DNA from 2 places in the Hydrogenophaga sp. YM1 genome. Region 2 is predicted to be linked to the other one. Evidence: riboswitches for the same ligand, from Rfam matches in the RefSeq annotation. Region 2 holds a riboswitch; the other holds the start of a gene.

Region 1 (3,407 bases), 420 kb from region 2:
ACACGCCGCCCAGGCCCACGCGGGCCTCGTGCGCGTCGGCCGCGGGCGGCACGCGCGGGATCAGCAGGCTCCAGGCCAGGCCGATGGCCATGCAGCCGAAGGCCAGCCAGATCGCGGTGTCGCTCGGCGGCCCCACCCAGGCCAGCATCAGCGGGCCGAGCACGAAGGTGACGCCGACCAGGGTTTCGAAGATGCCCACGTAGCGGCCACGCTGGCCGGGCGGCGCGAACTCCGCCACGATGGCCTCGGCCAGTACCCAGCGCAGGCCCGAGGCCATGCCGGCGATGAGCTTGAGCCCGAACCACAGCGGCAGCCAGGACGAGAGCGCGAAGCCCATGGTGGCCAGCGTGGGAATGAGCGCCGACAGCCACAGCGTGGGCCGCCTGCCCAGCGCGCGCGTGACGGACGAGGCGAAGGGCACCATGAGGAAGATGCCGAACCAGCCGCTGGCCGCGAACACGCCGGCCAGGGCGGTGGACTCGCCGCCGTCCTTCAGGCGCAGCAGCAGCAGGGGCGTGAGCATGAAGTAGCCCACGAGCTCGAAGAAGGTGGCGCCAAAGATGGCGACCAGGCCCAGGCGGGCGTGGGCCGGCGGCGCGGCGGGCGCTCGGCCGCCGGCGGGCAGCGGGAGTTCGCTCATGACTGGCCTCTGGCCGCGAGCACGGCCTCGGCCACGTCGGCGAAGCCCTGGCCGCGCTCGCGCGGCGCCACGTAGCGCGGGTGGTGCGCGAGCTGCGCCCAGAAGCGCGCGATGTTGGCCACGCCCACGCTGTGCGGGAAGCGCGCGAACATGGCGGCGTCGTTGGTGGAGTCGCCCACGTAGACCCAGTGATCGATCTCGGCGTCGAGGTCGCGCCCCAGGCGCTCGCGCAGGATCCAGCGCGCGCCGCTGAGCTTGTCGTGCGCGCCGATCCAGCCATTGACATGGATGGAACTCACGGTGGCGGTGAGGCCTTCGTCCCGCAGGATGGCGAGCGCGCGCGCAATATCGGCTTCGCCCAGGTGCGCGTGCTCGCTGTGGTCGATGGCGATGTCGGTTTCGCGGCCCGCGCTGTCGGTGGCCAGGGTCGCCTGAGGCAGCTCGCGCAGCACGCGCGCGGCGGCGGCCCGCAGGCGGGTGAGGTTCGCGGCGCGGGTGGCCGCGTCCTGCGCATAGGCCTTGTGCAGGCGCCCGCCGTCGTTCCACAGCGCCACGGCGCCGTTCTCGGCCACGATGGCGTCGATCGGCCAGCTCAGCGCGAAGGGTTCGCTCCAGCCGGCCGGGCGGCCGGTGACGGCGAACACCGGCAGGCCGGCCGCGCGCAGGCGGTGCAGCGCCGCCCCCGCCTCGGGCGCCAGCGCGCCCTCGGCCGTGAGGGTGTCGTCGATGTCGGTGAGCACGCCATGGATGCGCGCGCGCTCGTGCGGGGGCCAATCGGCCAGCGGGGTGGGTTGCATGGAGGGGCGGCAGTTTCTCACAGGGGCCGCACCAGCGTGGTGCCACTGGGAGGGGATATCCCCACGCCAGAAAAGAGGCCGGGTAGAATCGCGCCCCATCCGAGGAGCGTTGCAGCGCCCCACCCGCACCGAGCGGGCCGCGGGCGTGAGGCTCGGACCCTTCAACCGGCAACCACGCTCATCCACTGCACGTGCGATGGGTTCCTTCATCTCCCTTCCTGTGCGGTGGCTTTCAACGTTTTGGAGCGCCACATGAATGCACGAATCAACCCCGCCGCCGACTGCGTGATCGCCGACATCGGCCTGGCCGACTGGGGCCGCAAAGAGATCAAGATCGCCGAGACCGAGATGCCCGGCCTCATGGCCATCCGCGAGGAGTACGCGGCCAAGCAGCCGCTCAAAGGCGCGCGCATCACCGGCTCGCTGCACATGACCATCCAGACCGCGGTGCTCATCGAGACGCTGCAAGCCCTGGGCGCGCAGGTGCGCTGGGCCTCGTGCAACATCTTCTCCACCCAGGATCACGCGGCCGCCGCCATCGCCGCCGCCGGCACGCCGGTCTTCGCCGTCAAGGGCGAGACCCTGGTCGACTACTGGGACTACACGCACCGCATCTTCGACTTCGGCGCCAAGGGCACGGAAGGCGAAGGCCCCAACATGATCCTGGACGACGGCGGCGATGCCACGCTGCTCATGCACCTGGGCAAGCAGGCCGAGAAAGACCCCTCGGTGCTGGCCAAGCCCGGCAGCGAGGAAGAGCGCATCCTGTTCGCGGCCATCAAGGCCAAGCTGGCCGAGGACGCCACCTGGTACAGCCGCAAGAGCGCGCAGATCATCGGCGTGACCGAGGAGACCACCACCGGCGTGCACCGCCTGAAGGAAATGTCGGCCAAGGGCTCGCTGATGTTCCGCGCCATCAACGTCAACGACTCGGTCACCAAGAGCAAATTCGACAACCTCTACGGCTGCCGCGAATCGCTGGTGGACGGCATCAAGCGCGCCACCGACGTGATGATCGCCGGCAAGGTGGCCGTGGTGGCCGGCTACGGCGACGTGGGCAAGGGCTCGGCCCAGGCGCTGCGCGCGCTGAGCGCCCAGGTGTGGGTGACCGAGATCGACCCCATCAACGCCCTGCAGGCCGCGATGGAAGGCTACCGCGTGGTGACCATGGAATACGCCGCCGACAAGGCCGACATCTTCGTCACCACCACCGGCAACCGCGACGTCATCACCTTCGAGCACATGGCCGCCATGAAGGACCAGGCCATCGTCTGCAACATCGGTCACTTCGACAACGAGATCCAGGTCGCCAAGCTGGAAGAGAAGTGCCAGTGGGAAGAGATCAAGCCGCAGGTGGACCACGTGATCTTCCCGGACGGCAAGAAGATCATCCTGCTCGCCAAGGGCCGGCTGGTGAACCTGGGCTGCGGCACCGGCCACCCCAGCTTCGTGATGTCTTCCAGCTTCGCGAACCAGACCATCGCGCAGATCGAGCTGTTCACGCACCCCGAGGGCTACGACGTGGGCAAGGTCTACGTGCTGCCCAAGCACCTGGACGAGAAGGTGGCGCGTCTGCACCTGAAGAAGGTCGGCGCCCAGTTGACCGAGCTGAGCGACGAGCAGGCCGCCTACATCGGCGTGCCCAAGCAAGGCCCGTACAAGCCGGACACGTACCGGTATTGATCACCCCCGCCGCGCTTCGCGCGACCCCCTTCCGGGGGCGATGCCTGCGGCCCGGCCAAGCCGGTTCCGCGGCATCCTCGGTTCGGGTCTTGGCGCTCCACCGTGCGTGCTGATCAACTTCTCGTCGAGCGTGGTCTGGCGGCGTCGCGCTCGCAGGCGCAGCGGCTGATCGCGGCTGGCGTGCGCTGGCGCGCCGGCGGCAGCTGGCGGCCCGTGGCCAAGAACGGCGACGAGTTGCCCGCGGACGCCCAGGTCGAACTGCTGGACGCGGCCGAGGCGCGTTATGT
Region 2 (3,407 bases):
GGCGCTGGCGCGCGCCGGCCGGCCGGTGAACAAGGTGGTCTTCATGGGCATGGGCGAGCCCGCGCACAACCTGGACGCGGTGCTCGAGGCCATCGAGCTGCTGGGCACCGTGGGCGGCATCGGCCACAAGAACCTGGTGTTCTCCACCGTGGGGGACGAGCGCGCCTTCGAGGCCCTGCCGCGTGGCGCGGTCAAGCCCGCGCTGGCGCTGTCGCTGCACACCACCAAGCCCGATCTGCGCGAGCAACTGCTGCCGCGCGCGCCGCGCCTCACGCCCACCGAGCTGGTGGAGCGCGCCGAGGCCTACGCGCGCGCCACCGGCTACCCGGTGCAATACCAGTGGACCCTGCTGGACGGCGTGAACGACGGCGACGATGAAATCGACGGCATCGTGCGCCTGCTCGGTGGCCGCTACGGCGTGCTCAACCTCATTCCCTACAACGCCGTCGACGGTCTGCCGTTCCAGCGCCCCGCGTGGGAAAAGGCGGCCGACATCGCGCGCCGCCTGCACCGCCAGGGCATCCTCACCAAGCTGCGCCACTCGGCCGGGCAGGACGTGGACGCGGGCTGCGGCCAGCTGCGGGCGCGCTCGCTGGACACCGGCGAGCGCGTGGTGGCGCTGCGGCGGCAAGCCGTCAGCAGACCGTCTCCATTGCTTCCATCAGCAGGCGCGCCGTGAGCCGTGCTTGCGGCGTGTTCTTCAGGCCGGGCTCCAGCGGGCGGCCTTGCTCGACCCATTGCAGGGTGAAGCGGAAACTCTCCAACGCCTCGTTGTCGAGCATGGCGGTGAACTGGGCGAGTTCCTTGACGGTGGTGTCGGGGGTGACCGTCAGAAAGTTCGAGATGCCGAGCCCCTTGAGCCGCTGGCCAAAGATGTCGACAAACGCCTGGCCCAGCCGCGGTGGCGACGCGTCGGCCGTCGTGGCGGGCGGGTCGCTCAGCTCGATGAAGCGCATCGGATCGGGGCTTGTGCGCCGGGTGTAGGGCAGGTCCCCGAGCGCCAGTGCCTGCTGACGCTCCACGCGCCGGGTTGTTTCGTGCGGCCCGTGCCTGGCCGGCGCCTGGGCGTTCAGTGCCGCCAGCAGCTGCTGGGTGGAGGCCTCACGCCCCCAGTCCCGGTTCAAGCGGTACTTGAAACGTTCCCGCTCCAAGGGCTCCAGCGATCGAATGAGGTCCGCGATGGTCGGGATGTCCGCGCTGTCCTTGATCTGGTCCGCCGTGGCCGCGTGGCCCAGCGCGCGAAGGACGGTCCTGGTGGTGGGAACGCGGCCGCTCGGCGGATCGATCAGTACTTTGAGGTCTTTCAGGAACGCGGTGTCCAGCACCACCTGATGGCCCGTGGTCACGCGAGACCAGATCGAGTCCAGGGCTTCCTTCACCTCCGCCGGGTAGGGGCGATCCGCAATGAAGCGGCGCGCGAGGGTCCGCACCAGCCGTTCCGCGGCGTCCGAGGCGCTGGTGGTGGTGCCCTTCGCGTTCTTGGGGGTGACCGACAGGCATTGCGTGCGCTCGACCTTCGGCCCGGTCTTGTTCTTGATGAGGAGAATGGTCGGCCCCGTCCGCCAGCCCTTGTTGACCGACTGGCCATACGCATACAGCTGCCGCAGGTCAAACGTCTCGCCATCGGGGCAGAGCGCCTGTGTTTTGCCGGGGCGGGGGGTGGACAGAGCAATCATGGCGGCAATGGAGAGAAACGGAGGGGGTGGGGGCCTGAACGCCTGCTCAGTAACGCCCGGAAGCCCCAGGGCGCCAGCCAAATGGCTGTTCAGGCCGAACGGACGAGGGGTTTGAGGCCTGTCGCTAAAATCCCTGCTCTCTCAAGGAGCGTTGCAGCGGCCAGCCCAGGGCCTCCCGGGTCGGGGCCGTCAGGCTTGAGTGGGCTGGACCGGCCCCAACGACGCTCACCAGCTCGGTTTTTTCGCAAACAACCCTGGTGAGCCGCATGTCCTCCGAGACCTCCTCCGCCCCCGTTTCCCCCGCCGTTCGCCCGATGCTGCTGTCGGGCCTGGAGCCGCTCGCCATCGGCGCGGGCAGCCTGTTCGTCAACGTCGGCGAGCGCACCAACGTCACCGGCTCCAAGGCCTTCGCGCGCATGATCCTCGAAGGCCGCTTCGAGGACGCGCTGGCCGTGGCGCGCCAGCAGGTGGAGAACGGCGCGCAGATCGTCGACGTCAACATGGACGAGGCCATGCTCGACAGCGAGGCCGCCATGGTGCGCTTCCTCAACCTCATGGCCGGCGAGCCCGACATCGCGCGCGTGCCGGTGATGGTGGACAGCTCCAAGTGGAGCGTCATCGAGGCCGGCCTGCGCTGCCTGCAGGGCAAGGGCGTCGTCAACTCCATCAGCATGAAGGAGGGCGTGGAGGAGTTCAAGCGCCAGGCCCGCCTCATCAAGCGCTACGGTGCGGCGACCGTGGTGATGGCCTTCGACGAGACCGGCCAGGCCGACACCTACGAGCGCAAGATCCAGATCTGCGAGCGCGCCTACCGCATCCTGGTGGACGAGGTGGGCTTCCCGCCCGAGGACATCGTCTTCGACCCCAACATCTTCGCCATCGCCACCGGCATCGAGGAGCACAACAACTACGCGGTGGACTTCATCAACGCCACGCGCTGGATCAAGCAGCACCTGCCGGGCGCGAAGGTCTCGGGCGGCGTGTCCAACGTGAGCTTCAGCTTCCGCGGCAACGACCCGGTGCGCGAGGCCATCCACACCGTCTTCCTGTACCACGCCATTCAGGCCGGCATGGACATGGGCATCGTCAACGCCGGCATGGTCGGCGTGTACGACGAACTGGAACCCACGCTGCGCGAGCGCGTGGAGGACGTGGTGCTGAACCGCCGCCCGGACGCCGCCGAGCGCCTGCTCGAGATCGCCGAGAGCGCCAAGGGCGCGGCCAAGGACGATTCGCAGAAGAACGCCTGGCGCGAACTGCCGCTGCGCGAGCGCCTGTCGCACGCGCTGGTGCGCGGCATCAACGACTTCATCACCGAAGACACCGAGGCCATGTGGCGCGAGATCGAGGCCGGCGGCGGGCGCCCGCTGAACGTGATCGAAGGCCCGCTCATGGACGGCATGAACGTCGTGGGCGATCTGTTCGGCCAGGGCAAGATGTTCCTGCCCCAGGTGGTCAAGAGCGCGCGCGTGATGAAACAGGCCGTGGCCCACCTGCTGCCCTACATCGAGGAAGAGAAGAAGCGTCTGGAAGCCGCCGGCGGCGACGTGCGCTCCAAGGGCAAGATCGTCATCGCCACCGTCAAGGGCGACGTGCACGACATCGGCAAGAACATCGTCACCGTCGTGCTCCAGTGCAACAACTTCGAGGTGGTGAACATGGGCGTGATGGTCCCGTGCCACGAGATCCTGGCCAAGGCCAAGGTCGAGGGCGCGGACATCGTGGGCCTGT

Evidence for each region. A riboswitch is a leader RNA that binds a small molecule or an ion and turns the genes downstream of it on or off. The one in region 2 is predicted to bind S-adenosylhomocysteine.
Region 1: it holds a riboswitch for S-adenosylhomocysteine, as region 2 does, so the genes downstream of both, ahcY (adenosylhomocysteinase) here and metH (methionine synthase) in region 2, are expected to answer to the same signal.

The regions. Positions count from the first base shown of each region.
Region 1 covers NZ_CP070223.1:625,151-628,557, forward strand. The annotation lists gene JNX00_RS03025 (MFS transporter) at 1-640, opposite strand, end outside; gene JNX00_RS03030 (HAD-IIB family hydrolase) at 637-1,437, opposite strand; S-adenosyl-L-homocysteine riboswitch at 1,533-1,624, shown strand; gene ahcY (adenosylhomocysteinase) at 1,690-3,120, shown strand; gene JNX00_RS03040 (TlyA family RNA methyltransferase) at 3,223-3,407, shown strand, end outside.
Region 2 covers NZ_CP070223.1:200,730-204,136, forward strand. The annotation lists gene JNX00_RS01000 (RNA methyltransferase) at 1-679, shown strand, start outside; gene JNX00_RS01005 (hypothetical protein) at 636-1,676, opposite strand; S-adenosyl-L-homocysteine riboswitch at 1,814-1,910, shown strand; gene metH (methionine synthase) at 1,943-3,407, shown strand, end outside.